DNA from 3 places in the Inediibacterium massiliense genome. Region 1 is predicted to be linked to each of the others. Evidence: riboswitches for the same ligand, from Rfam matches in the RefSeq annotation. Region 1 holds a riboswitch; each other region holds the start of a gene.
The links. Region 1 has a riboswitch for cobalamin ahead of BN2409_RS03440 (DUF4430 domain-containing protein). Riboswitches for the same ligand answer to the same signal wherever they lie in the genome.
Positions count from the first base shown of each region.

Region 2: another riboswitch for cobalamin. It lies ahead of BN2409_RS11095 (nucleotide-binding protein); the one in region 1 lies ahead of BN2409_RS03440 (DUF4430 domain-containing protein).
Region 3: another riboswitch for cobalamin. It lies ahead of BN2409_RS10720 (cobyrinic acid a,c-diamide synthase CobB); the one in region 1 lies ahead of BN2409_RS03440 (DUF4430 domain-containing protein).

Region 1 covers NZ_LN876585.1:121,591-132,547, forward strand. The annotation lists gene BN2409_RS03430 (Ig-like domain-containing protein) at 1-4,805, shown strand, start outside; gene BN2409_RS03435 (S-layer homology domain-containing protein) at 4,920-7,157, shown strand; cobalamin riboswitch at 7,330-7,525, shown strand; gene BN2409_RS03440 (DUF4430 domain-containing protein) at 7,678-8,472, shown strand; gene BN2409_RS03445 (outer membrane protein assembly factor BamB family protein) at 8,561-10,957, shown strand, end outside.
Region 2 covers NZ_LN876587.1:534,008-544,964, reverse strand. The annotation lists gene BN2409_RS11100 (nitrogenase component 1) at 1-620, opposite strand, end outside; gene BN2409_RS11095 (nucleotide-binding protein) at 617-1,456, opposite strand; cobalamin riboswitch at 1,688-1,875, opposite strand; gene BN2409_RS17850 (IS3 family transposase) at 1,959-2,135, opposite strand; gene BN2409_RS11085 (LAGLIDADG family homing endonuclease) at 2,603-3,010, shown strand; RNA gene ssrA (transfer-messenger RNA) at 3,333-3,669, opposite strand; gene smpB (SsrA-binding protein SmpB) at 3,684-4,151, opposite strand; gene BN2409_RS17550 (TrkA C-terminal domain-containing protein) at 4,217-4,579, opposite strand; gene BN2409_RS17545 (hypothetical protein) at 4,572-4,916, opposite strand; gene BN2409_RS11065 (Cof-type HAD-IIB family hydrolase) at 4,956-5,774, opposite strand; gene rnr (ribonuclease R) at 5,841-7,958, opposite strand; gene BN2409_RS11055 (DUF1294 domain-containing protein) at 8,035-8,343, opposite strand; gene BN2409_RS11050 (sodium-translocating pyrophosphatase) at 8,423-10,411, opposite strand; gene secG (preprotein translocase subunit SecG) at 10,451-10,681, opposite strand; gene eno (phosphopyruvate hydratase) at 10,873-10,957, opposite strand, start outside.
Region 3 covers NZ_LN876587.1:454,498-465,454, forward strand. The annotation lists gene BN2409_RS10680 (DUF2238 domain-containing protein) at 1-58, shown strand, start outside; gene BN2409_RS10685 (cell division protein FtsA) at 312-2,309, shown strand; gene BN2409_RS10690 (VanW family protein) at 2,596-4,047, shown strand; gene BN2409_RS10695 (DUF2225 domain-containing protein) at 4,072-4,764, shown strand; gene BN2409_RS10700 (esterase/lipase family protein) at 5,110-6,459, shown strand; gene cobU (bifunctional adenosylcobinamide kinase/adenosylcobinamide-phosphate guanylyltransferase) at 6,593-7,153, shown strand; gene cobS (adenosylcobinamide-GDP ribazoletransferase) at 7,163-7,903, shown strand; gene cobC (alpha-ribazole phosphatase) at 7,900-8,487, shown strand; cobalamin riboswitch at 8,551-8,731, shown strand; gene BN2409_RS10720 (cobyrinic acid a,c-diamide synthase CobB) at 8,821-10,221, shown strand; gene BN2409_RS10725 (cobyric acid synthase) at 10,211-10,957, shown strand, end outside.

The DNA.
Region 1 (10,957 bases):
ATGTAGACAAAGCTATGAAGTTTTTAAATAGTAAAATTACTGAAGAAGGTAATCGAGCTTGTGTGAAGGAATTTAGTGGAGCACCTAGTGGACATTTAGAGAAAACTTGTATTACATTGATTGCTCTTTGCAGTCATAAGGATAAAATAGAAGATTCTTTAATAGACAAAATGGTGAATTTTATAAAAAGTGAACAATTAAATTGTGGAGTATATGGAGAAACAAAAGAAGATATAGAAACAAAAAGTGCTAAAAAAACTGCTCTAGTTCTTCAAGCATTAGCTGCCGCAAAAGTAGATATTTATCAAGATAAATGGAAAAAAACTCAAGATGGTACAAGTATTACGATTTTAGATCAATTATTTACATTAAAAAATGGAGAGATTTTTAAAGAAACAGATCAGTCCTCAAACGATAAATTAAATGAAGAAGCAACAAAAGCTGTGTTTGCTGCATTAATAGATTTTTACACAGAAAAATCTATGTTTCATGAAATAAAAATAAAATTAGGTACGCCTCATACGATTCAAATAAAAGTTCCAAATGATCAAACACAAATTAAAATAGGAAAGATTGTTTCATTATCAGGAAAAGTTTTCGATGCAAATGGAAAATATATTGCTTCTGAAAAATTGACATGGTCTAGTAGTGATCCATCTATTGCAAAAATAGATGAAAAAAAAGGAATTTTAACTGCAAAAGATTTAGGAAAAGTAAAAATAACTGCAAAATTACAAACTATTGAGGAATCTATTGACCTAGAGATCGTAGATGTAACACCTGATAAAATAGAAATTAAAGTAGATGGTGATGTAGTAGAAATAGAAGAAGGTAGAAAGATAAAAATAACTGCAGCTGCATATGATACAGGTGGGGAGATCATTGAGAATCCAGATATAAAATGGAGCATTTCACCAGATGATATTGCAGAATTTAAAGATAATATTTTTACTGCTAAAGCTATAGGAGAAGTTTCTATTACTGCTTCTATTGAAGACAAAGTTACTAAAACGATTACTTTAAAAATTATATCTAGAAAAGAAAAAATTCAAAAGGCAATAGCTGACATTCAAGAAGGCTTTGCAAGTAGTAATGATAAATATGAATATTATACAACTTTAGGACTTAGACATATAGGAGTAGATCCATCTATCATAGAAGATAAAGCAAATGTATATGGAAAATATTATGCAAACTTTAGTGATTATGCAAAAAATATTATTACAGCTGTTGCATTAGGAAAAGATCCTAAAAATTATAATGGAAAAGATCAAATAGAAAAGATTTTAAATGCTTCTAAACCTTTTTATGAAGAATTGGATGTAGCAAATTTATCTGATGCTATTATTGCATTAGATATGGCAAATGCGTCATATGATAAAGAAAAAGCAATAAAATATTTAATCAATAAAGTAAAAAATTCATCAAGTTTAAGTAGTAAATCTATTGCAATGATTGCTTTATCTAATCATAAAAAGATAGATGGAGTCAATGATACAATAAAAATCATTCAAGACGACTTAAAAAAATTACAAGATGAAAATGGAATTATCCAAAATTGTGAAACTACATCTTTGGCAATACAAGGATTGATAGCAGCAGGAGAAGACTTATATTCTGATCCTTGGGTAAAAAAAGATGAATATGGGAATAATATTTATCTTTTAGATGGGTTGTTAAAATTAAAGGATGGTCAAAAATTTAGACCGACTATAAAAGGTAATACTAATCCTAGTGATACAAAACAAGAACAATATGCTTTAGCTGCATTAGCAGATTTAAGTAAAGAAAAATCTATGTATCATTCTATTAAGCATGGAGATATAGAAATTGTAAAAATAAAAGAAATAAAAATTGAATCTAAGGATTTATCTATTCAAAAAGGAGAAACAAAAGAAGTAAAGGTACAAGCTATTGATGAAAAAGGTCAAACCATTGAAAATCCAAATTTGGTTTGGGAAAGCTTAAACCCTGACATTGTAAAAGTAGAAGATGGAAAAATTATAGGACTAAAAAAAGGAATAGGAACGATTCGTATTCAATCAAAAGATGATGAAAAGATCTATACAGATCTAACCGTTCAAGTTTTGGTAGTATATAAAGCACCGAATAAAGCAATCATTACGGAACCAGAAAATACAGCAGTAGTAAAGGGAAATACTTTAAAATTAGAAGTAAAAGTTTTTGATGAAGATGAAAATGAACTTGAAAATCCAAATTTAATTTGGAATAGTTCAGATGAAAAAGTAGGGACAATTCAAGATGGAATTTTTACAGGAATACAAAAAGGATCAGTAGATATTTCTGTACAAGTAAAAGATACAAATATTCAAAGTACTATTTCATTAATGGTAGTAGATATAGATGAAGAAGCAAATCACACTATTGCTCAGCTTACAGAAGGAGTAAAAAAATATTATCAAGAAATTTATTATAGAGAAAATCAAGGTTGTTTGGATGCTTGGGAAAGTGCTACCTTAGCAAAAGCAGGAGCAGATTTAACAAAATGGGGAATAGGAGCACAAAAAAAATATTGTACAAAATATGATATGAATTTAGAAAGAATAACTAGTGTGATTCCACAAGTATTAATTTGCCTTGATTTAGGAGAAGATCCTACAAACTTTGAAGGAAGAAATTTAGTCAATGAAGTTAAAGAATATCTAGATAATGGAGAACAAAATTTTGCTAGTTTAAATGAATTAAAAGCAGTCATTGCTCTAGATGAATTTAATAAAAAATATCCAGATAAAAAAGTAAATTATAATGTAGACAAAGCTTTGAAAATAATATTTGCAGCACAAACAGAGAATGGTGGATTTAAGGAAAGAGGAGATTCTCCTGTACCAGTCAATACAGGCTATGCTCTTAAAGCTTTGAGCAACCATAAAGGTGAAGCTTTAGTAGATGAAAGTATACAAAAAGCTATTCAATATCTAAAAGACATCCAAAAGGAAGATGGAGGCTTTTGTAGTAAAACATATATGACAGATAATCATGCACATGCATTAAGTGGTCTTTTGGCAGTAGGGGAGAATATTACTTCTAAGGAATGGACTAAAAATGGAAAAAATCCAATAGATGCATTGTTTAATCTTTGGAAAAAGAATCATTCCTTTGACAACAAAGAAGGAGATAGCTCAAACAACAGAAGCTGGGTTGCAGGAACTCAATGGGCCCTTTATACTCTTGTAGATTTAAAAAATGCTGGATACAACAATTATTTAGTAAAATTTGGAGAAATAGAAGAACCAGTAGAGGAACCAGAAAAAACTTGTACTGTTTATACAGCTATTGTAGTTCCAGTAGGAGAAAAATATGATATTTGTTATAAAGCAAAAGAGGTAGTTATCAACAATAAAAAACATAGTGGAGGATTTACTCCTATAGGAGCATTACAAGCTACTACTCCTATATATACTATGAATGGAAGTATGGTAACTTCTATTTGTGGAATTGAAAACCAAGGCATGGGTGGTTGGATGTATACCATCAATGATCAAGTAGGAGATATGAATTCAGTTGTAAAAGATGGAGATAAAATTTTATGGTACTATAGTGCAGAGGGAATGGAAGGAAAAACTCCAAAATGGAGTGAAATTGCAGATCAAAAAGAAGAAAAAAATATGAAAGAAGAAGTGCAAAAAGCAGTAGACAAAGGAAGCAATTGGTTAATAAATAATTTTAATGGAGCAGATCACTGGAAAGCAATAGGCATTGCAAGAGCAGGTAAAGAAGTACCTAAAAATTATTTAGAGCTTTTAAATGAAGGCAATACTCTTCCTAAAAAAGATGCAGGAGCGTATGGTAAATTTATATTAGGTATTTTATCAGCAGGAGGAAATCCAGAGCATATTGGAGGACATAATTTTTATCAAGAAATTTGCAAATTAAATTTAGAAAAAGATAAAAGTGCATACACATTACCATTTGGATTATTAGCATTAGATGCAATAGATTATAAGCTTCCAAAGGAATGTAGTTTTACAAGAGATGATTTAATCAAAAATTTATTAGAACAACAAGAAAATGGAGCATTAAAGTTAGAAACAAAATATGGTGGTCAATCCTACCTTGATGATGGAGCTTTATTTATCTTAACTGCATTAAGTAAATATTCTAAAGAAAACCAAGAAGTAAAATCTGTAATAGATGAAACATTTAAACAATTAGAAACAAAACAAAATAAAGATGGAGGCTTTGGATTAGGAAAAAGTAGTGTAGAGACTTCAGCACTAGCATTAATGTCTATGTCTTTAAACGAAAAAAATCCTTTAGATGAAAGCTTTATGAAAGATGGAAAAAATGTAATAGAATATTTATTGAGTATGCAAAATAAAGATGGAAGCTTCAAGAGCATAGGAGATGTAGGGATGACTACGGAACAAGTAGTACGTGCTTTAGAACAGTATTTATACGCTTTAGATAAAAAAGGTTCTATTTATGATTTTATTAAAAATCCAGTAGAAAAAGTAGAACTAGAAGATAAAAATGATTTTCAAATAGAGAGAATTGGAAATGAAGCTTTCAAAAATAATGAAGAAGCTTATGTGATTATTAAAGTAAAAAATTTAAAAGAAAGAGATCAAGAAGCAAGTTTGATTGTTGCTTTATATGATGAAAACAATAAAATGATCAACTATAGTGTAGTAAGTAGAGAGATTGAACCAAAAGAAGAAGTAAATATGCTAGGAGCATTTTTAGTACCTGAAATTGGGAAATATACGGTAAAAGCATTTGTATGGGATAATGAAGAGGATATGAATTCATTATCTAGAAAAATAGTGATTCCAGTGGAAAATTAAAATTTCTAAAACCATTTATGAGTTTTAAATATAATAATTTTCTAATATTTACAAAAAAGATAGGTATAGGTCTAGATAAGGCTTATACCTATTATCAAGAAAGGAAGAAGGAAGATGAAAAAAAGACAATATAGGATTTTTAGTATATTTCTATCTTTGTTATTGACAATAGCCTTTACCGTCCCAGCTTTTGCACAAATAGATGTGGATATTCATGTAGATCATAAAAATATATCTATACAAGGATATTCAGATTATAAACAAAAGCCTGTGATGATTAAAGTAGAAGGTAGAAATAAAAAAGCATACATAGATGAAGAGATGACAGATGAAAAAGGACAGTTTCAATTTTCATTTCAGGTAGAAGAAGGAAAAGATTATAAAGGAAAAATAAATATTAGTGGAGAAAAAGAAGAGTTTACTTTTCAAACAAAAAAGGATTCAAGTGGAGGATCTTCAGATAAAAAACTCTATGTAAATTTATCCGTTGAAGGATATAATGGAAAAATATTAAGTAAATCCAATATAGAAATTCATAAAAATGATACAGTAGGAAAAATTACAAGAAAGATATTCAATGAAGAAGGAATTTCTTATGAAGCAACAGAGGGATATTTTTCCAGTATTGCAGGGCAAAGAGAAAAAGACAAAGGACCCTATAGTGGATGGATGTATAATATCAATGGAAATACTACAAATGTAGGAGCAGATCAATATAGATTAACAGGTGGAGAAGATATAAAATGGTATTATACATTAGACTATAGAACAGATAAAAGAAACACCTCAATGGGAGGAGGCGGCGGAAAACCTGTAGATATAGGTAAAGAAATAGAAAAGGTAAAAAAAGTATTAGAAAATAAAAATGCGAATGAAGATGAAATAAAAAAAGCAATAAAAGATATGACTCACTATATGAATGAAAAAATAGAAAAAATGAAGACAAAAGAAGAAGAAAAAGAATGTATTTCTGAAATGAAAAATGTATCGCAAAAAATGCAAGAAGTAGTAGAACATATGAAAGATCCAAAAGAAGTAAAAGAAATGTCTGAAAAAATTATTGATGTAAATGGAAAGCTGATTGATAAGATAGGAAAAGAAAAAGGAAAAGAAGTTATAGAAAGCACTGCTATCATTGCACAAAAGGCAGTTGAAAAAATGAGTATAAAAAATATAGACCAAAATCAAATCAAATTAGAAGGTCAGAGGGCAATCGGAAAAGTAGAAACACAAACCATTCAAGAAATCATAAAAGATGCAAATAGTATCAAAGAAAAGATAAAAAATAAAATGGGAAAAAATATAACACAAGAAAAAATTACTATTGTTGTACCTACTACAAATAAAAAAGAAGTAGAAGCAACACTACCTTCTGGAATGATGAGTTTATTGAAAGAAAATAATATACAAAAGGCAGTAGTTCAAACAGAATATGCAGCATTTGCTATTACTCCACAGATATTTGATACAGAGGACACCATTACACTGATTGCAAAAGATATAGATCAAAGTGAATGTATAGATATAGTAAAAAATAAAGTAGGAGAAGAAAATAAAATCGTAGATGTAACTGCCAAGATTGGGCAAAATTTTATTAAAGAATTTAAAATACCTATGAAAGTATCTATCCCATATAAGGGAGAAGTCAAAAATGGAGAAGTAGTACAAGCCTTCTATCTAAAAGATAATGGTATCATAGAAAATATGGGTGGAGTATATGATAAAGATACTAAGATGATAACTTTTGAAACTACTCACTTTAGTAAATATTTTGCTCAGAAAGTAGGAAAAGAAGAAGTAAAATCAACTTTTAATGATCTAGTTGGTTATGAATGGGCAACAAAAGCCATAGAAGAAATGGCTCAAAAAGGAATCATCAGTGGAAGAAGTGAAGATGTATTTGACCCTAGTGCATCTATCACAAGAGCAGAATTTGCAACTCTCATTACAAAAATGCTTGGATTAAACATAGAAAATGAAAAATTGAGATTTATAGATGTAGAGGATACTGCTTGGTATACTCCATATGTAAAAACTGCTTACAAAAATGGATTCGTAAGTGGAAGAAATGAAACGATATTTGATCCAAATGGAAAAATTACAAGAGAAGAAATGGCAACGATCATTGGAAAGGTACTCATACAAAAAGGAAAAGAAAAAGCAAATATAAATGAATTGGAAAGATTTAATGACAAAACAAATATAGCTTCTTGGGCAAGTGAAAATATAGCATTGTGTGTAAAAGAATCTATGATCAGTGGAATGCCTGATGGTAATTTTATGCCAAAACAAAATGCCAATAGAGCTCAAGCTGCTATGATGCTTTATAATTTATACAAATCCATAAAATAACCGACAAAACGCTAGCAAATGCTGGCGTTTTTTGTTGAATTTTACTTCATATTATCGAAAAATGTCAAACGAATTTTGTAAAATATGTAATATATTGGTTGAAAAAATAGTAGAAATATGAAATAATAATAAAAGAAGTTTGAAATTACTATCCATTATTTATAAAAATAAAATTATATATAAGCTTTTAGGTTCTTTGATGAATAGTTCAAAGATGAAAAGGGAATTAGGTGAAAATCCTAAACGGTCCGGCCACTGTAAGTGAGGAGCAGTCCTTCAATATACCACTGAAATATATTTTATTTTGGGAAGGTGAAGGAGAGTGTTGATCCACAAGTCAGGAGACCTACCTAAAAGTTTTGGTACACATCCTTCCGAAGAAAGGAGAGATACTCACAAAAGTTTATTTTGCGTGTAATCCCTATCTTTTTTGGAAGATAGGGATTTTTAATTTTGCTGATAAGCCTTGAGGCTTATAAAATATTCAGAGAAAAAACAAAAAATGAAAGGGGACAAAAAAATGAAAAAGACATTATCATTTATGTTAGTATTAACACTTATTTTAAGCTTAGCAGGTATACCTGCTTTTGCAGCAGATGCAGACATCACAATGCTTACTCTAGATGATTCTAGTGATTTTACAGTAGTAGGATATGGTGACGAACCAGAGGAAATGAAGGTAGTAGGTCTTACAAGTAGTTATCAAAAGGTAGATATTGAAAACAAAGAAGGAATTGTTTGGGAAACTTCAGATGAAAATATAGTAGCTTTTGTTAAGGATGGAAAAGAAGTAGAAGGAAAGACTATCGCTGGACAAGATACAGTAAATATTAAATTAAAAGAAGCTGGACGAGCTACGATCACAGCTACTTTAGGTGATAAGGACAAGATTACTCCTATTAGTAGTTATATTGTAGTAGAAGAACCTAGTGATAATCCTACAGTTGAAAAAGTTAATGTAAAAATAATAGGAAAAACTTTTGGACCTGTTGAGGTAAAAGGATTAACATTAACAAATGATAGTTTAGAAGAATATTTTGATGATGCAGACGTATTAAAAGAAAATCCATCTGCATTACATGCTCTTATGAAAGCTTTAGAACAAGAAAAAGGTAAAGAATGGGTAAAAAATAATATAGTTGTAAAAAATCAAGGTGGTTATGTAGAAAAAATAGGTACAGATGATTCAAGTTCAGATTGGTCAAATGGATGGCAATACACAGTAAATGGTCAAAAACAAGAAAAAGCAGCTTCTATTTATGAATTACATGATGGAGATAATGTAGTTTGGGAATTTAAAGGCTGGGAATACTAAAATAAGAAATCTCTGAATATTTGAAAAATACGAGAATTGGATTTCAATTCTCGTATTTTTGTGAAAAAATAGAAAGGAGAGATCCATATTGAATAGAAAAATTTTAAGTATTTTGGTAATGATCTGTATGATTTTTACTATGATATTTTCTTCTTTTGCAAATGAAATAGAAATAGTAAAGAATGAAAATACAAAAGAAACAGTAACCAATGCAGTGTATGAAGAAGATATCAACAAAGAAAGAGATCAAAAAGAAAATATAAAAAATCAAAAAAATGTAGAAGAAAAAATACAAAAGGAAAATATAAATTTCCTTGAGAGTACTATAGATCAAAAGGTTACAGATAAGGTGTATGAAGATTTACAGCTTGTAAAAGTCACTCCAGAAAATGATTCTACTGTATCAGCAAATACAGAAATAGCATTATTTTTTAATAAGCCTGTAGAAATTAGTAATGTTAGGAAAAAAGCTACTGTAATTTGCTATGAAAAGGATGAAAGTGCAGGAATAGCTATAGGAAATCCTTATTTTAATCAATTAATTGTAAGTGAAGAAGATCCTAAAAAGGTAGTTCTTCATTTATATAAAAGAAAAACAAAGAAAGATTATTTAAAAACTGGACATCTTCATGGGATTAGAGTATGGAAAGATGTCATTCAAGAAAAAAAAGGAAATGAAAAATTTCCAGGAATAGAATTGGATAAATGGAAGTTTTATGTAAAAGAAAAATCCAATAAAGCAAGTAAATTAGAAATATTAGATAAAAATTTAAAAAGACTTCATGTAGGTCAATCCATATCTATACCTATAAAAGCTACAAATGATGAAGGTGATTTGCTAACAGATTGTAAAATAAATTGGAAAATATATCCTGATGATAGAGGAACGATTGAAAATGGTTTGCTGACAGCAAAAAGTCCAGGAAATATTACAGTTTTAGCATCTGTATATGATGATCCTAGGATTAAGGATGATTATTCACTAGAAATAAGAGAAAATTTTTCAAAAACACTTCTGCCTATATGGAGTACTTCAATTGATAAAAAGAAATACAAGGGATTTCCTATATTAGGAAAAGATGGATCTGTGTATATTGTTACTCAGATATCAAGAAATTCAGATAATTATGAAATTACAGCTTTCAATTCAGATGGAACTATAAAGGAAGGTTTCAAAAGTCCAGAAATAAAGAATGCCATAGAAATAGTAGAAGTAGAAGGTGTTGAATATATTTTTGGAACCTTAGAAAATAAATTATTTGCTATAAGTCCATATACAGGAGAACTTATATGGCAGGTAGAGTTAGATTCAGAAATTTTGACAACTCCTGTTATCAATTCTTCTGGAATCATATTTGTAGGATGTGAGGATTCTAGAGTATATGGAGTAGATGGAAAAAGTAAAAGATTCATATGGAAATTTGATACAAAAAACCAAATTTTAAATGATATAAATCAAGGATACTATGGTCAAATGCCTATAGATGAAAAAGGAAATGTATATACAGTAGCAGGAAATACTTTATTTGTCATACAACCAAATGGAGAGCTTTTGTGGAAATTTGAAAATCCAGATCCTAGACTATATTTTATTGTTCAACCTGTCATAGGGCATGACAAAACTGTATATATTGCAGATGAAAAAAATTTATATGCAATTGATCCATTAGGAAAAATCAAATGGTCAAAGGATGGTATGTATAGAAACTATGACCTAAACTTGAATCAACAACAAATGGTATTAGGAGAAGATGGCATTTATATGAGTGTAGCCAAGAAGGATTATGAAGGGCAGGAACAATATGAAACCTTTACAAAATTTGATCCTCAAACAGGAGAGATATTAAAGGAATATCCTTATCCTTCTTTTTTTGGAAGAATAGGAAAAGATCAAAAGCTTTATACAACTAAAATCATATATGATGAAGCTGGAGAGCCTATGGCTTATTATGATGATTACAAAAATGACATACCATATTTTTCATATTCTGCATTTAATTTAGGAGAAGACAATAGCATCTATAGGATATTAAATAGCGAATCTTTGGCAATAGGAATAGAAAAAGTAACACTTTATGATACAAAAGATTCAGTGATAGATGATTTGAAATTATATGAAGAAAATATAGTCCTCTATCCAAAGGAAGAACATAGAATCAAAGCAGAAGTACTAGATCAAAATAAAGCTGTACTATACAATAAAAAAATTATTTTTGAAAGTAATGATCCTGATGTAGTGTCTATTGAAGAAGATGGAATGATGAAAGCAAAAAAAGTAGGAGAAGCAACAATTACAATCACTATAAAAGAAAAACCAGAAATTCACAAAAGTATAAATATAAAAGTTATTGAAACACCTATTCCAGAAAAAATGTATTTTGTATATGATGATGTGGATAGAGGAAATGACCCTCAAAATCAACAAATTGTAGATGTAGAAAAAGGTTTAAAAGGAGTTTGTGGGGAAGGGTTAAGATCAATCAGA
Region 2 (10,957 bases), on a different contig from region 1:
ATGAATTCCTGAATTTTGAAATATCCTTTATTTTTTAACAATGTTTTTAATTGACATTGCTCAATTAATTTTTCTTCTCCAAGAATATTAATAATGGGATTTTCGATGTTTTTTCCATCAATGTTATTGTCAAGATAAGTATCCAATATCTCTGTAAAGATCAAACTTAGTCTTTCTTTTGGTGTTATCCGCCTTTTAGAAAGTGGTCCTCTTTTAAAAAGTTTCACTGGAATGCTATGGCTTCTTTGTATAGACTTTAAAATACTGTCAAAGTCACTTCCTATAAGCATATCACTACATGAAATATAAACAATCACAGCTTTAACTTTTCGATCATTATGATCTATAATTTCTCTTAGTGCCATCTCTGCCACATCTAAATGCTGAGATGATGCTAAGTCATTTTGGCTCATCGTCTGAAGATATAACCTTTGATTTTGCTTCTTTCTTAAAGCTCTAAAATAGAGAACTCTTAAGCATGATTCTGGTCCTATGGCTAAAACATATATATCAGGAATACTCAATGCTAAATTAATAATTTCCATACAGCTTTTTTTATAAAAAACTTTACTTAAAAAATCATTACCATGATTTGTGTTTGAAATATTATTGATACTCATTTTTTTATCTCCATATGCAACATTTCTTTTCTAAATCGCTCTAATTCATCATCATCCATAGGACTTGGTACATTAACATTTTTATTGTTTTTGATAACATGAGCTAATCTTATAAAAATTTCGTAAGATTTTGATTCAGGTAATGTTTCTATGACTGTTTTTCCCATTAATTCAGATAAAACAATTTCATTAGTGTAGGGGATATTCTCCAAAACTTTAGTGTTTGTATTCTTTGAAAAGTTTTCTATTATATGAACTTTTGAATTCTCTGTTCTTTGATTATGAATAAGTCCACCAAAAATATTCTTTTCTTTATCTGAAAACCTACATACACTTTTTAGGATATTATTAGCAGCATATATAGACATAAATTCTGAGGATGATACAATATATACTTGATCAACATATTTTTCACGCATAGGGACTGCAAATCCACCACAAACAACATCACCTAACACATCATAAATAACAATATCCCATGACTTATTCAATATTCCTAGTGTATGTAATTCTTCAGTCATCGTTGTTATCCCCATACCTGCACAACCCATTCCAGCCTTTGGTCCACCTGCTTCTATGCATGCAACATTATTAAATCCATAATGCACAATATTTTTTTCTTCTATGCTTGTCCCCTTTTTTTGAATCACTTCCATCACTGTTGGAATCTTTTGCCCTGCCAAATTCCTTGTAGAATCACCTTTTGGGTCACAACCAATATGTAAGACCTTTAATCCAATTTTTGAAAAAGCAGCAGATAGATTAGTCGCTATAGTAGACTTACCAATTCCTCCTTTTCCGTAAAAAGCAATTTTTAATGTTTTATTATTTAACATAATTTCAACCTTCTCTTTTATTATTTTGCAAAACTTAAAACGAACATCACCACTTCTTGTATTTTGCTGAATTAAATAAAATAGATCTTTACTTACATTATCTCAATGTTTCTTTAAAAACATCAAAAAAGCCACCTTATCTCATAGATAAGTGGCTTTAATCTACAATGAAATCATAATAGTAATAGTACAAGTACACTTCATTTTGCAACCCCTATCATCCGTAAAGTTATTAGCAAATTAATACAGGCAGGTCTTCTGACTTAAGCTTCAACACTATTTATACCTTCCCACCTTATTAAGGCAGTGGCTAAACATAAATAGCTCCACTATTACAGCGGCGGGACCGTGCAGGATTTTCACCTATCTTCCCAATTATCCATAAACTTCTTTTATGGACCTGTATCATAAATATTCAATTCATATTTCCTAATTATATATGATTCTAATATGTTTGTCTATAAGTCAATTGTTCTGGTTAAGCAAAATGTAACATTATGTGCTAGTTTTGATTTCCATACCTAGCCTCAAAGGGTGTCTTTCCTTGATTATGAGTATGTGGTCTCAAAAAATTATACCATTCGTAAACATAGTCATTAACAGCTTCATCAAGAAGCTCGTCAGTATCAAAACGATATTGCTTAATAAGTTCATTTTTACATGTATTGAATCTTTCCATTATGCTTTAAAGAAAGAAGAAATACATCATCATAAATATTATGGTTTCAAAATAGCTAGCAGAGCAATCTTTGAATATATTGAATCTTGGTACACTATAAATTCAATTGATTATATGACCCCTCAATCAGTATATGAAGCTGCTTTGAGAGTAGCATAAATAGTTAAACTTTCTGTGTCTATTCTATTGACATAAGTCCAAACTTAATGTCTTCTTTAAACATATTCATCAAATTATGCTCCTTCCAAAGATGTTGAACTTTTTATCTAATAGTAATAGTATATTAGTTTCGAACTATTATTTCAATTAAAACTGTTTTCCAAAAAACCGCCGTCACTTATGATACAATTCCCCTTTTCTAATACTAAAAGCTTAACTAAGTCTATTAAATATTTATAAATCTAATACATATTTTCAATCAATTAATATCAAACTAATATTAGAACATACGTTTGGAGGTTTTCTGCATGTTGGACTGTGAAAAATCTTATATCGCTGGTATTATCGATGGAGAAGGAAGTATCATGCTCATTAAATTTCACAAAAATCAATTTCCATCTCCCTGCATTACTATTGCTTCTACTACTTTAAATTTATTACAATGGATTCAAGAAAAATCTAAAGTAGGACATATTAAATCTAAAAAAAATTATAATCCTCAAAAACATAAAGACTCCTATACCTATATTGCTAAATACGAAGATGCCATCTATTTATTAAAAGCAATAGAACCTTATCTTATTATCCCAGAAAAGAAATTAAAAGCTAGAATGATTATTTATGAATACAAACAAGTAACGCCTAGAAATGGAAAATATTCACAAGAACTTCTTGAGCAAAAAGAAGATTTTTATAAAAGATTTGTTTCTATATAACAAAATAAGCATAAAATTACTAAATTAGTAATTTTATGCTTATTTTTTATTGGTGGAGGCGAGGGGACACTATATTCCATTGTTGTCCAATGGCGCTGACTATATCTTGAAGTTATATATTTAAAACTTCTCTGGCGTATTATAAAAGTCTTAATATAGTTTATGACTTCTATCCTAGTACATCCTATAGGATGCCTATAAGTCGATACAGAGCTGTTGGATTTCTCCACATACCCCTCGGTATTGCCGTCGTCTTTACGTTACGGTTTCACCGATTAAGCCAGATTTTCACTTATAGTTCACACTATAAGGCGACTCTTTTTGAATCGAACCCCTGTCCGAAAGTCCTTCACAAACAGATTCTCCGAGTGCAGTCATTGTTTTGATTTCTCGTCGCAAGATTCGCCCAATGACAGGCTAACCTCTTGACCAGTCCCAATTAGTCTGCTATTGGATCGAGACACCTCCAAGGCAGTTCCCCACTTGGTTGACGCCCTAGTCTAAGCCGTGGGTAACTTAGGTAGGACGAGCTGCGCTATTAGGCAGCTAATGCGTAATTATCGTTTGCGTTTATCTTTAATTCCCCAGTTTTTTAAGGCGGACCCCAAGGAAAAACCTCCACTCGCTACTGCAGGCTCCAAACCCCCGTCGAGACCTGTACGCCCCCATGTCATTAATACTCTTTTTGCCTTTGTCTTAACTCTTGTTGAATCCTTCTATTGGCTTCTTTTTGAGCAATATCAGATCTTTTGTCATACAATTTCTTTCCTTTTGCAACAGCAAGCTCTAATTTTACAAGTCCTCTAGAATTAATATACACTTTAAGAGGAACTAAAGTCAATCCCTTTTGAGTTGTATATCCTAATAACTTGTTGATTTCTCTTTTGTGCAAAAGAAGTTTTCTTGTTCTTGTAGGATCAACATTGTAGATATTTCCCTGTTCATAAGGACTAATATGCATATGATGGACAAATATTTCTCCATGATCTATTTCTGCATAACTATCTTTTAAATTGATTCTTCCCATTCGAATAGACTTTACTTCTGTTCCTGTCAATTCAATGCCAGCTTCGTAAGTCTCTTCAATAAAATAGTCATGTCTTGCTTTTTTATTATTTGCAACTAATTTACCTTGTCCCATGCAAACACCTACTTTATATTGATCTTAAGATACAAATATAATGTTAACATAAAAAATATATACTGTCAAGCATTGAGATTCTCACTAGCTTGCTCTAATACAAGTTCTTTAATGTTATCAATTTGTCCATATAAAATTACTTTGTCTCCTTCTTGAAAAACAAATTTGCTACTTGGAAAATGTACAATATGAGAGCCTCGATCTACATTGAGTACTTGAATATATTTTTCTTTTAGTCCTGAATCTTCTAATGCCACATGAATCAATTTGTTATTTTCCTCTAGTACAAATTCTACTACACCATATTCTTCATTGAGTTTTAAAACCTCTTCTACTGTTTTATATTTTTTATTTCTCTCCATTTGTATAGAAAGCTTTTTTTCAATAACAGTTTCCATTTTATGTAATACCCATTTATTTCTAGACAAAAATAATATAAAAAAAACCAATTCCTATAATTCCTAACACTCCATATAAAAATCTTTCACCTCTAGTAATAGCATTGACAATCCCCATGATAAGACCTATTAAGGTAGCTGTTCCTACATAGCTTATGAGCATTAAAAGTTCTGCAATTTTCCTTCTTGTTGGATGCTGAGTAATCAATTCTGCTTCCTTTGTAGTAAAACCAGTTCCTGTAATAATAGATATGACTTGAAATCTTGCTTTTTCCATCTCAAGTCCTGTAATCTTTAAGGCAATGGCTAAAATCTCTACAAAAACAAGAAGTACTAAAATAATGAGAACGACATACAATATGCCCAAATAAATCTCCCCTTTTTTATCTCTTTCTACATATATATGCTACAAAACAAATTTATATAAAGCTTTTGCTACCCCATCTTCATCATTTGTAGAAGTTACATAATCAGCACTTTTTTTTACAATTTCTTCAGAATTCCCCATGGCTACCCCTAATCCTGCATAAGTAAGCATGCTAATATCATTTTCATTATCTCCAAAGGATATAATTTCTTCTTGTTTTACTCCTAAAGATTTTGCCAATTGTTCAATAGCATTTCCTTTTGAAACTCCTTTGTTCATCACTTCAATGTTATTATACCATGATTTACTTATTTCAAGAGTCTGTATACTCTCTAATTCTTTTCTAGCTTCTCTTAAAACATTTTGGTCATCACTCATTAAAGACATCTTATAAATTTTTTCATCATGATTTTGAATATACTGATAGCCATCTTGAATGACTTCTATACGCACACGATCTTCTTCTTTTAATGTTTTATTCCATTCAGAATATTTTAAAGAACTATAAGCTAACTTTTCTGTAAAAAATGTATCTTCATTATAAAACTGATAATATAGTCCATATTTTTTGCAAATCTCTATGACATTTAAAACATCTTCTTTTTTCATATAACTTTCATATAAAATCTCATCGTTCTTTAGATCTTTTACAATAGCACCATTACAAGCAATAATAGGTGTTACAACATCTAAATATTTTGCATAAACCTTTGCTGAAGTATAAATTCTTCCTGTAGCAATAGCTATATGAATATTTTGATCTATTAATTTTTGAAATGCTCTTTTATTTTCTTCTGAAACTATATTTTTACTATTAAGTAAAGTTCCATCCATATCACTCACAATTAGTTTGTACATTGCAATCTTCCTTTCCTGCTATTCTTTAAAAAAGAAGATACATATGTATCTTCTTTTTTTATTGTACTACTGAATAAGAGTAAAATCAATTTCTCGTTGAGCTATATCCGCTCTTGTAACTTTTATTTTTACTTCATCTCCTATTCGATAAGTCTTCTTTGTTCTTTCTCCTCTAAATAAATGATTTTCTTCATCATAAATATAATAATCATCTACTAATGAACTAATTCTTACTAATCCTTCAATAGTATTTTCAAGCTCTATAAACATACCAAAAGATACTACACTGCTAATAATCCCTTCAAATATTTCTCCTACATGATGAGTCATATATTCTGTTTTCTTTAAATCATCTGTTTCTCTTTCTGCTTCAATAGCAATTCTTTCTCTTTCAGAAGAAATATCAGATGCATTTTCTACAATTCCTTTTAATTTTTTAATTCTCTTTCCATTTAGATCTCCTGATAGTGATTCCTTTATAATACGATGAATCTGAAGATCTGGATATCTTCTAATAGGAGATGTAAAGTGGCAATAGTTCTCTGCTGCAAGTCCAAAATGTCCTGTATTTTGTGGTGAATATCTAGCCTTTTTTAGAGATCTTAACATAATAGTATTAACAATTCTTTCTTCTTTTTTTCCTTCTACTTTTTTGATTAAGTCTTGAAGTGCATGTGGATGAATCTGATTGTTTACACCCTTTAGATGATAACCAAAATTGTGAATAAACTTGTTAAAGTTTTCTATTTTTTCCATATCTGGATCTTCATGAATTCTGTACACAAATGGAATATCTGCCCAATGAAAATGTTCGGCTACAGTTTCATTACAAATAAGCATAAACTCTTCAATAATTCTATTTGCAATTCTTCTTTCTGCTTTCCTAATTTCCACAGGAACACCTTTTTCATCTAGTATAATTTTAGATTCATCAAAATCAAAATCTATACTGCCTCTATCTTCTCTTCTCTTTCTTAATTTTTTAGCTAACTGCTCCATCATTTTAAAATCTTCTAGTAAATAATCATATCTTTCTTTTAATGTTTCATCATCTTTTTCAAGTAGATCTGATACATCTGTATAAGTCATTCTCTCACTGGTTTTAATCACACTTTCATAAATTTCATGTTTCACTACATTTCCCTTTTGATCAATTTCCATATTTACAGATAAAGTTAATCGATCTACCTTAGGATTTAAACTACAAACTCCATTGGATAACTTTTTAGGAAGCATAGGAATTACTCGATCTACTAAATAAACACTTGTTGCTCTTTTTAATGCTTCCTTATCTAATGGACTATGTTCTCTTACATAATGAGTTACATCAGCGATGTGTACTCCTAATAGATAGTTTCCATTTGGAAGAATCTTCACACCCACAGCATCATCCAAATCTTTTGCATCTGCTCCATCAATCGTTACAATTCTTTCTTCTCTTAAATCTCTTCTTCTTTTTATTTCTTCTTCAGAAATCATTTCTTCAATATTTGCTGCCTCTTCTTCTACTTTTTTTGGAAAATTTAATGGAAGTTTATATTTTTTGATAACAGAAATAATATCTGTCCCTATGTCATTTTTGTGACCTAATACTTCTATAATAGTTCCTTCTGGATTTCTTCTCGGTTGAGGCCATTTTGTAATTTTAGCCACTACCTTGTATCCATCCTTTGCATCTCCTATTTCAGCTTTAGGGATAAATATATCCATGTTAATTCTAGGATCATCAGGAACCACAAATCCAAAATTCTTACTACTTTCAAAGGTTCCTACGATTTCATCATTGGCTCTATGAATAATCCTTATGACTTCTGCTTCTCCATTTTTTCCATCTGTTCCCTTCTTTACAATTCTACCAATGACTCTATCATTATGCATAGCTCCATTTAAATCATTTGCAGAAACAAACATGTCTTTATATCCTTCTAGTTCAGATAAAATAAATCCAAATCCTCTTCCATGAATTTGAATCTTCCCTACGATCAAATTCATTCTCTCAGGTGCAGCATATCTATTCTTCTTTGTTTTAATAACTTGACCTTCTCTTTCCATTTCATCTAAGATAGTATAAAATTCTCCTATTTCTGTAGATTCTATTTTAAATACATCAGCAAGTTCTACATCTAACATAGGACTATATGCTTTTTCTCTCATAAACTCTAATATCTGATCTTTAATATTCAATAAAATTCCTCCCATCTATTTTTATCAATTATGCTTATTTTACCCATTTCATTTATTTTTAAAACTTTTATATTTCCTAGGAAATGGCTTTTCTATATAACCAAAATAAAATACCTACAATATGTAATAAATAAATGAATGGTATCCCTATATAAAAGCTTTTATGTTGAGTTTTATGCCGAAATATACTCATTCCTATCATCACACCTACAGCTCCGCCAAAAAATGATACGATAAAAAAAGTTCTTTCTCTGATTCTCCATCCATCCTTTTTTGATTTATATTTATCTATAAAGGTGAGTAAAAAAGAATAAATATTGATAAGAATCAAATAAATGATAAAGTAAAATTCTTTCATTTTTAATAAAATCTTTATATGATCCATATTATCCCTCCAAAAAAAATAAATACCATCTGTATTATATCACAGATGGTATTTATTTTGACTATTTCTAGCCTTATCCTTAGAATAATTTTCCGCCTATTTTTAAGAACAATGGTGCGAAAACAACTGCAACGATTGTCATTAATTTGATTAAGATATTGATAGATGGACCAGATGTATCTTTGAATGGATCCCCTACTGTATCTCCAACTACAGCTGCTTTATGTGCTTCACTACCTTTTCCACCATGATGTCCTTCTTCAACATATTTTTTAGCATTATCCCATGCTCCACCAGCATTTGCCATCATGATAGCAAGTAATACTCCTGATACTAATGATCCTGCAAGTAATCCTCCTAATGCAGCAGTTCCAAGAAGTAAACCTACTGCTAAAGGTGCTACAACTGCCATAATTCCAGGAACCATCATTTCTTTTAATGCAGCCCCAGTACTGATATCCACACATTTTGCATAATCTGGTTTTGCTTTTCCTTCCATAATTCCAGGAATATCTTTAAATTGTCTTCTTACTTCTTCTATCATTTGGAAAGCAGCTTTTCCTACTGATTCCATAGTCATAGCAGAGAATAAGAACGGAAGCATACCTCCGATTAATAAACCAATTACTACTAATGGATCTAATATATCAATAGATTTTAATCCTACTACTTGCGCATAAGAAACAAATAATGCTAAAGCTGTTAATGCAGCAGATCCGATTGCAAATCCTTTACCAATAGCTGCTGTTGTATTTCCTACAGCATCTAGTTTGTCTGTAATTTCTCTAACACCGCTTGGTAATTCACACATTTCAGCAATACCACCAGCATTATCTGCGATTGGACCATAAGCATCTACTGCTACAGTGATTCCTGTTGTAGATAACATACCTACTGCTGCTAGGGCAATACCATATAATCCAAAGAAGTTATATGCTACTAAAATACCCACTGCAATTAATAAAACTGGAATAGCCGTTGAATACATACCTACTGCCAAACCACTAATAATTGTTGTAGCAGGTCCTGTTTCTGATTGATCTGCAATTTTTTTAACAGATGCATAATCTCCTGAAGTATAGATTTCTGTAACCTTACCAATTGCCATACCTACAATCAATCCTGCAATGATTGCAAAGAATGCATTTAAATCTCCAAAAATCTTCTTACTTAAAAAGAAAGTTCCTATAATTACAATAGCTCCTGCAATATAAGTTCCTCTATGAAGTGCTGCTGCAGGGTTTGTATTTTCATCCCCTCTAACAAATAAACTTCCTATGATAGATGCAATAATTCCTAAAGATGCTAATGCTAATGGGAATATAGATCCACTTTGTGGATCAATGTTTGTCATTACAACTCCTAATGTAATAACTGATATAATAGAACCTACATAAGATTCAAAAAGGTCAGCTCCCATACCTGCTACGTCTCCAACATTATCTCCTACGTTATCTGCAATAACAGCTGGATTTCTTGGATCGTCTTCTGGGATACCTGCTTCTACTTTACCAACTAAGTCAGCTCCTACGTCAGCTGCTTTTGTATAAATTCCTCCACCTACACGACCAAATAATGCAATAGAGGATGCTCCTAAACCAAATCCTGTAATAATACTTGGATCTCTAAAGATATAATATAGAACACCTACTCCTAAAAGTCCTAGTCCTACAACACTCATACCCATAACAGCTCCACCACTGAAAGCTACTCCTAATGCCTTATTCATTCCACCTTCTCTTGCTGCATTAGCTGTTCTAACATTTGCTTTTGTTGCAACTTTCATACCAAAGAATCCTGCTAATGCAGAGAAACATGCTCCAACTAAGAAACATATTGCTGTTTCTAGTCCAACACCAAAAATCAATGCTACAAATAAAACGATTACAAAAATAACTAATGTCTTATATTCTCTTGATAGGAAAGCCATGGATCCCTCATAAATATATGTAGAGATTTCCTTCATTCTTTCTGTCCCTACATCTACTTTATTGATTTTTGCTGCAAGCATATAAGCAAAAATCAATGCAACTACACCTATAATAGGTGCTAGTATTTCAAAATTCATTTTCTATTTCCTCCTTTGTGTCCCCATCACTTTATGATATTATTGAATGCTAACTAAAATAATAGAAGTAATGATAAATATAACTGCACCCACAGTAGTTACTTTACTTAACATTCCTTCATAACTTCTTCCCTTTTGTTTCCCCATTAACTGTTCCGCTCCACCAGCAATAGACCCTGATAAACCAGCACTTTTACCAGATTGTAGTAAAATACTTCCAATTAGTATAAGACTAGCAATTACTTGTATAATCATAAATACAGTCTTCATATTCACACCTCCTCCGTCTCATTAACATACCTATTTTAACACAGGTATTTTTTAAAATCAATAATAATTATACCCCTCTGTCTTATAGCATATTTCACGCATACAAGATTTTTGCATAGATTTAAAAAGCCGTAAGAAAAGGGTAGAGATTCTACCCTTAATGTTTTCCAAGTTCTACTAAATCTATACCTTTATTTTAAATTATAAAAGGCCTTCATTCCTGCATATTTTCCTGTAACATCAAGCATCTCTTCAATTCTTAATAATTGATTGTAT
Region 3 (10,957 bases), on a different contig from region 1:
AAATGAAAAAAGGATGGAGGATCATAATTATGAGATCAACTATACAACTACTGATTAGATTGATTTTATCTAAAACTGATTCAAAAAACGACTCTTAAATAAGCTGAATTATTATATAACTAATAACTTTAAAAATCGTACTTTAAGACTATAGACTTTAATCTATAAGTAAAATATCTTTTAGAAAATAGTATTCTAAAGGATATTTTTTAGATAATGAGAGTAAAAAGGAAAAAAGGAAATTGTAAAATTATGAAGAATATAATAAAATTAAGTAAAAAGAAGGTTTGAAGTTGAAAGAGGTGCGAATTATGACAAAATCCATAATGGGAAAAATTGCTCCTTATGAAGCTGTTTTTTCATTGGATATTGGAACAAAGAGTATAACTGGAATTGTTGCAAAGAAACAAGATGAAAAGTTTATTATAGTAGATACGGAGATTATGGAATATTCTGAGCGAGCTATGTATGATGGACAAATTCATGATATTGATAAAGTAGCTAGGGCAGCTACCATTGTAAAAGAGAAACTAGAGGAAAGACTGGGATTTCAGTTAACAGAAGTCGCTATTGCAGCAGCAGGTAGAGCATTGAAAACCCATAGAGTTCAAGTAGGTATGGATATTGATTCTACAAAAGAAATTGATCAAGCTACTATTCAAAGCCTAGAAATAGAAGGAATTCAGAAAGCTCAAAAAATATTAGATGGCGAAAATATGAAAGATGTTAAATATTATTGTGTAGGACATACAGTGATCCATTATTATTTAAATGGAAGTATGATTACATCCTTAAAAGGACATAGAGGAGATAAAATAGAAGCAGATATATTGGCTACATTTCTTCCTCATGTAGTTGTAGATAGCTTGTATGCAGTAATGGATAAGATAGGACTTGAAGTAGTTTATTTAACCCTAGAGCCTATTGCAGCGATTCATGTGGCTATACCCCCTAAAGTAAGGCTTTTAAATTTAGCTTTAGTAGATATTGGGGCAGGGACATCAGATATTGCCATCACACAAGATGGTACAATTGTATCTTATGCCATGGCATCTATTGCAGGAGATGAAATTACAGAAGCTATTGCAAAAGAATTTTTACTAGATTTTGATACAGCTGAAAAGTTAAAAATAGATTTAAATCAAAATGAAAGTCATACTTTTGAAGATATTGTAGGAATTTCTTATACTATGACTACAGAAGAAATTGTAAAAAGAATTGCTTTGGCTATAGAAAATCTTGCAAAAGAAATTTCTCAAAAGATTATAGAATATAATGGAAAAGCTCCCAGTGCAGTATTTTGTATAGGAGGAGGAAGCCAAATTCCAACACTTACTCAATATATAGCCGATGATTTAGGATTAAAGGAAGAAAGGGTTGTAGTAAGAGGAACAGAAATTATACAAAATGTAGAGTTTTTATGTGAAAAATTACAAGGACCAGAGTTTATTACACCAATAGGAATTTGTATGATTAGTACAAAAGAACAAGCTGAAAATTTTATCAAGGTAGGTGTCAATGAGAATGTAGTAAAGTTGTTTCAGACCAAAGAGCTTTTTGTATCGGATGCTTTAATTAAAGCAGGAGTGAATGCTAAACAGTTAATTGGAAGAAGTGGAAAAAATTTAAATCTATTTATAAATGGTGAAAAGAAATTGATCAAAGGTACTTTTGGAGAAGCTGCTCAAATTTATGTGAATGGAAAATTGTCTAATTTAGATGAAAGAATTTATCATATGGATCAAATTATCTTTCATCCTGCTGTAAATGGACAGGATGGAGTGTTATCTTTAAAAGATTTTATAGAAAAAACAGGAGTTGTACGATTGAATGATGTAGAGATTCATTTGGTGAATCATGTATTAGTCAATGAAGAGAAAAAAGATGTAGATTATATTTTAAAAGATGGGGATCAAATCACTACTACAGAGATCCATAATGTATTAGAGGTTTTAAAGAAATTTAATATAGAGGAAGAACAATATCATATATATGTAAATGGAATAGAGGCAGATCCATATTTTATACTAAAAAGTGAAGATGAGATTGTGATTTGTGAAAAAGGAGAAAAAATATCTAACGATGCAAAACTTATTAAAGAAGATACAATAAAAATAACAGTAAATAATGAAGAAATAGAAATGCTTAAAAAAGGAAAAGAACCTATTTTTGTAGATATATTTGATTATTTTGATTTTGATAGAACAAAAGCTCAAGGAACACTGATTATGGAGTTAAATGGAGAAAGAGCGGCTTATACAGATTCTATTCAAGATGGAGATAGAATAGAAATATATTGGAAAAAATGAACTAGAGCATAGCTCTAGTAATTTTTTGTGAGATAAAAAAGAGAGGGAAAAAATTCCCTCATCTTAAAAGGGGGAAAAAACTGTGGGTTTTTGTTCACTACATAGTATGCATGTACAAAAAAAACGTTACACAAAATGGAAAATGGATCAAAAAGTATCCTCTATGCTAGAAAATAAATATGATGTATAGTAATAAGGGAAACTATATTATTTGTACTACAGATATAAGTCATTTAATACAATAGTATATATAATATTTATCGCAGAATAGGAAGGAGGAGTTATTTTGAGCGAAAATATAAAGAGCAAAGAAAAGAAGTTAAAGCTTGGTACTGGTCTTATTATTGTATTATTAAGTTTTCTTTTGTCTATTACGGCAATTGGATTCTTTTTACTATATCAAGATACTATTTATGATGGTGTAAATATAGAGAATCTAGATGTAGGTGGAATTTCTATCATGGAAGCTCAAGAGAAAGCAAGAAATCATTTTGATACTATAGGGATAGATGGCAAAATTTGTTTTTCTTATGGAGATAAAAATTGGGAGGTAAGTAGTAAAGACATTGGATATACTTATGATTATACAAAAGCTGTCCAAGAGGCTTATCAAGTGGGAAGAGAGGGAAGTTATTTTGAAAGATTACAGACTATTCTTTCCCTGTATAAAAATCCTTATTCTATAAGCTTAAAACCTATTTATGATCATGAAAAAATGAATCAATTTATAGATACTATTGAAAATGAAATTAATAAAAAGGAAAAAGATGCAACGATTACAAGAAGTGGTGGCAGATTTCATATTACCAATGAAGTGGTGGGATTACAGTTAGATGTAAAAAAAACACAACAGCTTGTAGGGGAATCATTGAAAAATACGAAACTTAAAGAAGATATATATATTCAGTTATCTGTATCAAGTATTTCTCCTAAAGTAAGTGCAGAAAGTTTAAGCACGATCCAAGATGTATTAGGAGAGTATGAAACTACTTTCAATGCTTCTAATGCAAGTAGAAGTGAAAATATAAGATTATCTGCAAAATCAATCAATGGAACTGTTTTAATGCCTACAGAAGTTTTTTCTTTTAATGATGTTGTAGGACCAAGAAGTAAAGAAAAAGGATATCAAGGAGCTACTGTGATATTTGAAGGAGAATTTGTAGAAGGATTAGGAGGTGGCGTTTGTCAGACTTCTAGTACTTTATATAATGCAGTACTTTTAAGTAATTTAGATACTGTACAAAGAGTAAAACATACTATTCCATCTACTTATGTTCCAAAAGGAAGAGATGCAACCGTATCTTATGGAGTATTAGACTTTAAATTTAAAAATTCAACTGCAAATCCAGTTTATATAGAAAGCTATGTAGGTGGAAATAAGGTTAAATTTAGAATTTATGGACATAAAGCAGATTCAAGGAGAGTAGAAATTCAATCTATAGAAAATGAAGTGATCAAAAGACCAATAGAAGTCAAATATGATTCTACACTTGCAGAAGGAAAAGAAAGAATAGAGCAAAAAGGAAGAGATGGATATAAAGTTAGTACCTATAAAATTGTATGTGAAAATGGGAAAGAAATAGAGAGAAAACAAATTTCAAATGATTATTATAAGCCTAAAACTCAGGTTGTTGTAAAAGGAACTAAAAAAGCAACTCCATCTAATTCTGTAAAGACTCAGAAAAAGGAAGATCATAAGGAAACAAATATTCCTTCTCATGATCAAACTATTTATTGATACAAAAGATAAAGAGGTGAAGGAATGGCAGTACCACCATTATATGATAAAGAAGTACATTGTCCTGTGTGTAAAAATGTATTTTCTACGAAAAAGGTAAGAAGCTCAGCCATTCGAATAGATAAAAGAGACACAGACTTTTGTGTTTATTATAAAGGAGTAAACCCTATTTATTATGGGGTATTTGTATGTCCTAATTGTGGATATAGTGCACTAGAGAGTGTATTTGGAGAAATGAGTCCTTCAGGAAGAAAAACAATTGAAGAAAATATTTCAAAGTATTGGGTACAAAGAAGTTATGGAGAAGAAAGAACTATTTATGAAGCTATTGAAACCTATAAACTTGCTATAGTTTGTGCTCAATTGTTAAATCAAAAAAATGGGATTCTAGGAACACTATGTCTTAGGCTAGCTTGGATGTATAGGTATATTCATAATGCAAGAGAAATACATTTTATAGAGCATGCAACAATTTGTTTTGAACAAGCATTTCTTTATGAACCATTACCCATAGGAAATATGGATGAAGTATCCTTACTGTATTTATTAGGTGAACTCAATAGAAGACTTCAAAAATATGATGAATCTATTGATTGGTTTAATAAAACAGTGAATAATAGAGCTATCAAGCAAAAAAAGAAATTAGATACACAAGCAAGAGAACAGTGGAGAATTGCGAAAGAAGCATATAGACAACAAAAAGAAGAAGGAGCATAAAAAAGTTACTACAATAAGTAGTCACTCTAGCTTATAGATAAAGTCATAAAAAAAGTCACTAATTTTCAAATTTGGAAAATATAAAGAAACGCTCGAAAATAGCATTACAAACTCGCTATGCTCAAACAGTGTAATGCTAAGCATTTTCTCACTTATTCTATATTTTCACAAATTCTCAATAATTGTTTCTAATTTTTATGACTTTGCTAAAAGATAGTTTGTCTTCAGTCTGAAGTTACTACAAATAAGTAGTAACTTTATTTTTTTAGAAATATAAAGAACAAATTTGTAGTATATATGTATTAGAGGGGTGGAAATAGAGAGAGGATACAAGGGGGGAGAAGGATGCATCCACTTTTAGCTACCGTAGGAATGTTAGAGCTTATGAGGATGGGAACACAAGAAATAAAAAAGCCTATTGTATTTGTACCGGGTCTTTATGGATCTATGGGAGAAGATATTATTCCTGGAACTGGTGAATGGGGATTTGGAATGGCAGCTTCTGTTTATGAGCCGTTTATAGAAATATTAACCAATATGGGTTATGAAAAGGAAAAAGATTTATTTATATGTTTTTATGATTGGAGAAAAGATTGTAGATTTTCTTCAGAGGAATATCTTCAAAAGACAATTTATCAAGCAAAAGCTCAAACAAGAAGTAAAAAAGTAAACTTAATTTGCCATAGTATGGGAGGATTGGTAGCAAGAGCTTATGTACAAGGAAATCAGTATGGTTATGATGTAGATCAATTGATTTTTATAGGAACACCTAATGGAGGATCTGCAAATGCTTATTATTTTTGGGCAGGAGGAGAGCTCCCATATGAAAGAAATATAAAATCTAGTATATTTACTACTTTATTAGAAGGATATCTGTGGATATTAGAAAAAAAATATAAAAATGAAAATACTATGGAGGTAATTCGTAAACATCTACAAGGGGTAAAGGATCTTTTGCCTAGCAAGACATATGGAAATTACCTTTATTATATAGGAAACAAGCAAAATACCAATTATATCTCATATAAAGAAATGAATTATCATAATGAATTTTTAGATGAATTAAATGATAAAAAAGGTATTCTTAAAAATAGAAAAATACAAGTTACTTTAATTGGAGGAAAGAGTATCAATACCAATCAAAAATTACAAATAGATAGAAGATATAAAAATGAAGATGAGAGATGGAAGGATGGAAAAGTAGTAGGTTCATATCAGTCAAAGGAAGGGGATGGAACAGTCCTTTTAGATAGTTTATGTGAAATAGAAGGAGATACTTATGTTTTTGAGGCAACTCATACTGAAATTTTACAAAGATGTAAATTTATCCTTCAAGAAAAACTAGGAATAAAAGAAGATATATCGTATAAGGAAAGCATGCCATCAGTAGATGACTATGTAAGTGTTTTAGTGAGTGGCAAAGGACAAATTCGGATTAAAACTTATGAGAGAGGGAATAATATTTTATTATATGATGGAACAAAGCGCCACAAAGATATATATGTACAAAAGACGGATGAGAAAAATATATGGATACTTATAAAAGGTTTCTCAGATAAGCATTTATATATGGAATATACACCTATGGAGAAAGAGCCTATAGAGATTGTGATCAGAGATCATTTAGGGAGAAAGAAAAAAATTCAAGAAAGAAAAGGATATATGCAACAAGCTTATAAAATTAATTTATCCTAGAATTGCATGTGTATAAAAAATTTGATATAGTTAAGAAGGCATTTTGTCCCTCATGGGGACATATTTTTTTGAATATCTAGGGAATCTAAAATTTTAAAATAATAGATGATTTAAGAAAGTAAGAGGTGATTTTATGGCAGGGAAAATTACCCTTGTAACAGGAGGAGCAAGAAGTGGAAAAAGCAGCTATGCAGAACATCTTGCAAAAACTTCACAGGGATTCGTAGCTTATTTAGCTACAGCGATTGCATTTGATGAGGGAATGAAAGATAGAATCAAAAAACATCAAGCTTCAAGGCCTAGTGAGTGGACAACTTATGAAGGATATAAGGATGTATACAAAATAATAAAAGAGATTGGTTTAAAGCATCAAACCATTCTTTTAGATTGTGTAACCATTATGACAACAAATTTAATGTTTGAATGTGAAGAGGATTGGGAAAATATAAGTCATGAAAAAATAGATGAAATAGAAACATATATTCAGGATCAAATGATAAAACTTATAGAAGAGATTAGAAAAAATAATATTTGGTGTATCATGGTTACCAATGAAGTTGGAATGGGTATTGTTCCTGAAAACAGAATGTCTCGTATTTTTAGAGATATAGCAGGAAGAATGAATCAAATGATAGCGAAAAAAGCAGATGAAGTATATTTTACTGTATCTGGTATTCCTATGAAGATTAAGTAGGAGGAAATTATGAAAAGACTAATTTTAATGATTCAATTTTTCACAAGAATACCCATTTCTGTAAATTTAGAAGTAACAGAAGAAGATTTTTCAGAGGGAATTGTTTATTTTCCTCTTGTAGGGCTTATTATTGGAATGTTTATCGTATCGTTATATTACATAGGATATAAATTAGGAGGAATTTTATTAGGAAGTGTGCTTTGTGTAACAGGAGAGGTTTTTATTACAGGAGGTCTTCACTTAGATGGATTAGGAGATACCTTTGATGGAGTATATAGCAATCGTCCCAAAGATCAAATATTAGAAATTATGAAAGACAGTAGACTTGGAACAAATGCTGCTTTGGCTATATTTTTAACTCTTTTATTGAAAATATCATTCATTTTTTCACTTCCTGTTCCATATGTGTATGGTGTACTTATTGTCATGCCTACTTTTTCAAAATTATGTGTTGTATATGCAGCAAGATTTTCTACTTATGCAAGAAAAAGTGGTATGGGAAACTTTTTTATAGGAAAAACAAACAATAAACATCTTATAATTGCTATTGTTTCATCTATAATTATTGGGTTGATTTATATAAAGGCGATTCCTTTTGTACTAGTAGGGTATTTATTCAGTATAGGATATGTAAAACATATTACAGACAAGATTGGTGGAATGACAGGAGATACCTTAGGAGCCATATCTGAACTTGCAGAAATTGTTTATTTATTTTATTTTTTAATTTTGGAAAAGGTGATTTTATGAATTTAATTTTGATAAGACATGGAGAAATTGAGGAGAATCATAAAGGATTATATTGTGGTTTTATAGATTCTTCTTTAACAGAAAGAGGGATTTTACAAGCCAAAGAAATGAGTGAAAAATTAAGAGAAGAAAAGATCGATATGATTATCAGTAGTAATTTAAAAAGAACAATAGAAACAGCAAATATGATTCATAAGCATCATTCTATAAAAATGACCCAAGATGAAAATCTAAGAGAAATGAATTTTGGGCTGTGGGAAGGATTAGATTATCATACTATAAAAGAAAAATACCCAAAAGAGCTTGAAAAGTGGCAAAAAGATTGGGTAGAGTATCAAGTTCCACAAGGAGAAAGTTTGATGCAAATGTATGAAAGAGTGGTAAAAGTCATCGAAAAAATACAAAAAGAATATGAAAATCAAAATATTTTAATAGTATCTCATGCAGGATGTATTCGTGCTATTGTATCTTATTTAATAGGAAATGGAGTAAAAGATTATTGGAGATATAAAATAGAAAATTGTAGAATAACCAAAATAGAAATTGTAGACGATTTTCCAGTCCTAACAGCTTTAAATCAGTAATAAAAATAAATACATATGTGAAAAATATTGAAATGAAAAAGATATTTTGATACCATGAGATAAGACAAATAAATGAGAACAGGTGCCGAAAGGCTTAAAAAGGAAGTTCGGTGAAAATCCGATACAGCCCCCGCTACTGTAAGTGAGGATGAAATCGACAAAATGTCACTTGGATGATCCAAGGAAGGCGTCGAAAGTAAGGTGATTCACGAGTCAGGAGACTTTCCTGTTTTTATGGATTTTGTACCTTCGGCGGGAAGGGAAAAGAACGATTGTATGTTCGTGCCCTAGCCATTGATGGTTAGGGTATTTTATTATGAAGGGATGATCAATATGAACCTACCTAGATTTGTACTGGCTGGAACTCAAAGTGGAGTTGGGAAAACCACTGTATCTATAGGGATTATGGCGGCTCTTACAAGAAGAGGGATAAATATAGCTCCATTTAAAGTAGGCCCAGATTATATAGATCCAGCTTTTCATACATTTGTCACAAATAATAAATCAAGAAATTTAGATAGCTGGCTTTTAGAAGAAGACACAATCAAAAGACTATTTATAAAAAATGCAAGAGGAAAAATTTCTATCATAGAAGGTGTTATGGGACTTTATGATGGATATGGTACAAGTAAAGACGAGGGAAGTACAGCTCATGTATCTAAAATATTAAAATCACCTGTTATTTTGATTGCAAATGGAAAAGGTGTCTCCACCAGTGCAGCAGCACAAATTTTAGGATATAAAATATATGATGAGGATGTAAACATTCAAGGAGTTATTTTAAATAATATATCAGGGGATGCTCATTATGAGCTTTTAAAAGAAAGTATTGAAAGAGATACAAATATAAAATGCGTTGGATATTTAAAGCCAAATCAAAATATTTCCCTTGAAAGTAGACATTTAGGACTTATTCCTAGTGTAGAAGTAAAAGATCTAAAAGACAAAATAAATACTATTGCAGATATGGTAGAAGAGACCATTGATCTAGATGCATTAATCAAAATTGCTCAAGAGGCAGAAGCTTTAGAAGATTTTACATATGAAGAAGAAAAAATTGTGAAGAATGTAAATATTGGAGTAGCTTTTGATGAAGCATTTAATTTCTATTATGAAGATAATTTAGATCTTTTAAAAGAGATGGGAGCAAATCTCATTTATTTTAGTCCTTTAAAAGATCAATCCATTCCTAAGAATATTCACGGTTTGTATATAGGCGGGGGGTTTCCAGAAGTATTTGCAAAAGAATTATCAGAAAACGTTTTAATGAGGGAATCTATAAAAGAGCATATAAAAAATGGAGTTCCTACTTATGCAGAATGTGGAGGGCTTATGTATCTTACAAAAGCTATTACTACATTAGAGGAAGAAACTTATGAAATGGTGGGTGTATTTGATACAATAGCAAAGATGACAACAAGGCTTCAAAGATTTGGATATGTCCATGTAAATATAGATAAACCGTGTAGTATTTCTAAAGAGAAAAGTTATATCAAAGCTCATGAATTTCATCGTTCATTGATTGAAGAAAACGAAACAATGGAATATGCTTATGTTGTAGATAAAATAAAAAATGAAAAAAAGATCAAAAGCTGGGGATGTGGAGTGAAAAAATATAATGCATTAGGAGCATATGCTCATATTCATTTTTATAGCAATAAAAATATTGCACAATCTTTTTTAAAAAATTGTTCGAATTATAAGGATAGGAGTTGTACAACCTATGAAAAATAAATCTTTAATGTTTCAAGGAACAGCATCTTCTGTAGGAAAGAGCCTTCTTACAGCTGCTTTTTGTAGAATTTTTTATGAAGATGGATATAAGGTAGCACCTTTTAAATCTCAAAATATGGCACTTAATTCTTACATTACAAAAGAAGGACTAGAAATGGGAAGAGCTCAGGTGGTACAAGCAGAGGCTTCTTCTATAGAGCCTAGTGTTTTAATGAATCCTGTTTTATTAAAACCTACAACAGATAAAAAGTGTCAGGTTATTTTAAATGGGAAAGTATATAAAAATATGTCTGCTGCTGAATATCATGACTTTAAGCCTGAACTTTTAGAAATGGTTCAAAAAACTTTTCATAAGCTTTCAAGTGAAAATGATATTGTCGTTATAGAAGGGGCTGGAAGTCCAGCAGAAATCAATTTAAGAGATAAAGATATTGTAAATATGGGAATGGCAGAGATTGCTGATTCTCCAGTTATATTAATTGGAGATATAGATAGAGGGGGCGTATTTGCTTCTTTATATGGAACCATTATGCTTCTTACAGAAGAAGAAAGAAAAAGAGTAAAGGGAGTGATTATCAATAAATTTAGAGGAGATATTAATATATTAAAGCCTGGAATTAAAATGCTTGAAGATCTTATTCATATTCCAGTATTAGGAGTTGTTCCATATTCTAATGTGCAAATTGAAGATGAAGATAGTTTGGCTGAAAGATTTAGATATAAAAAAAATGAAGGT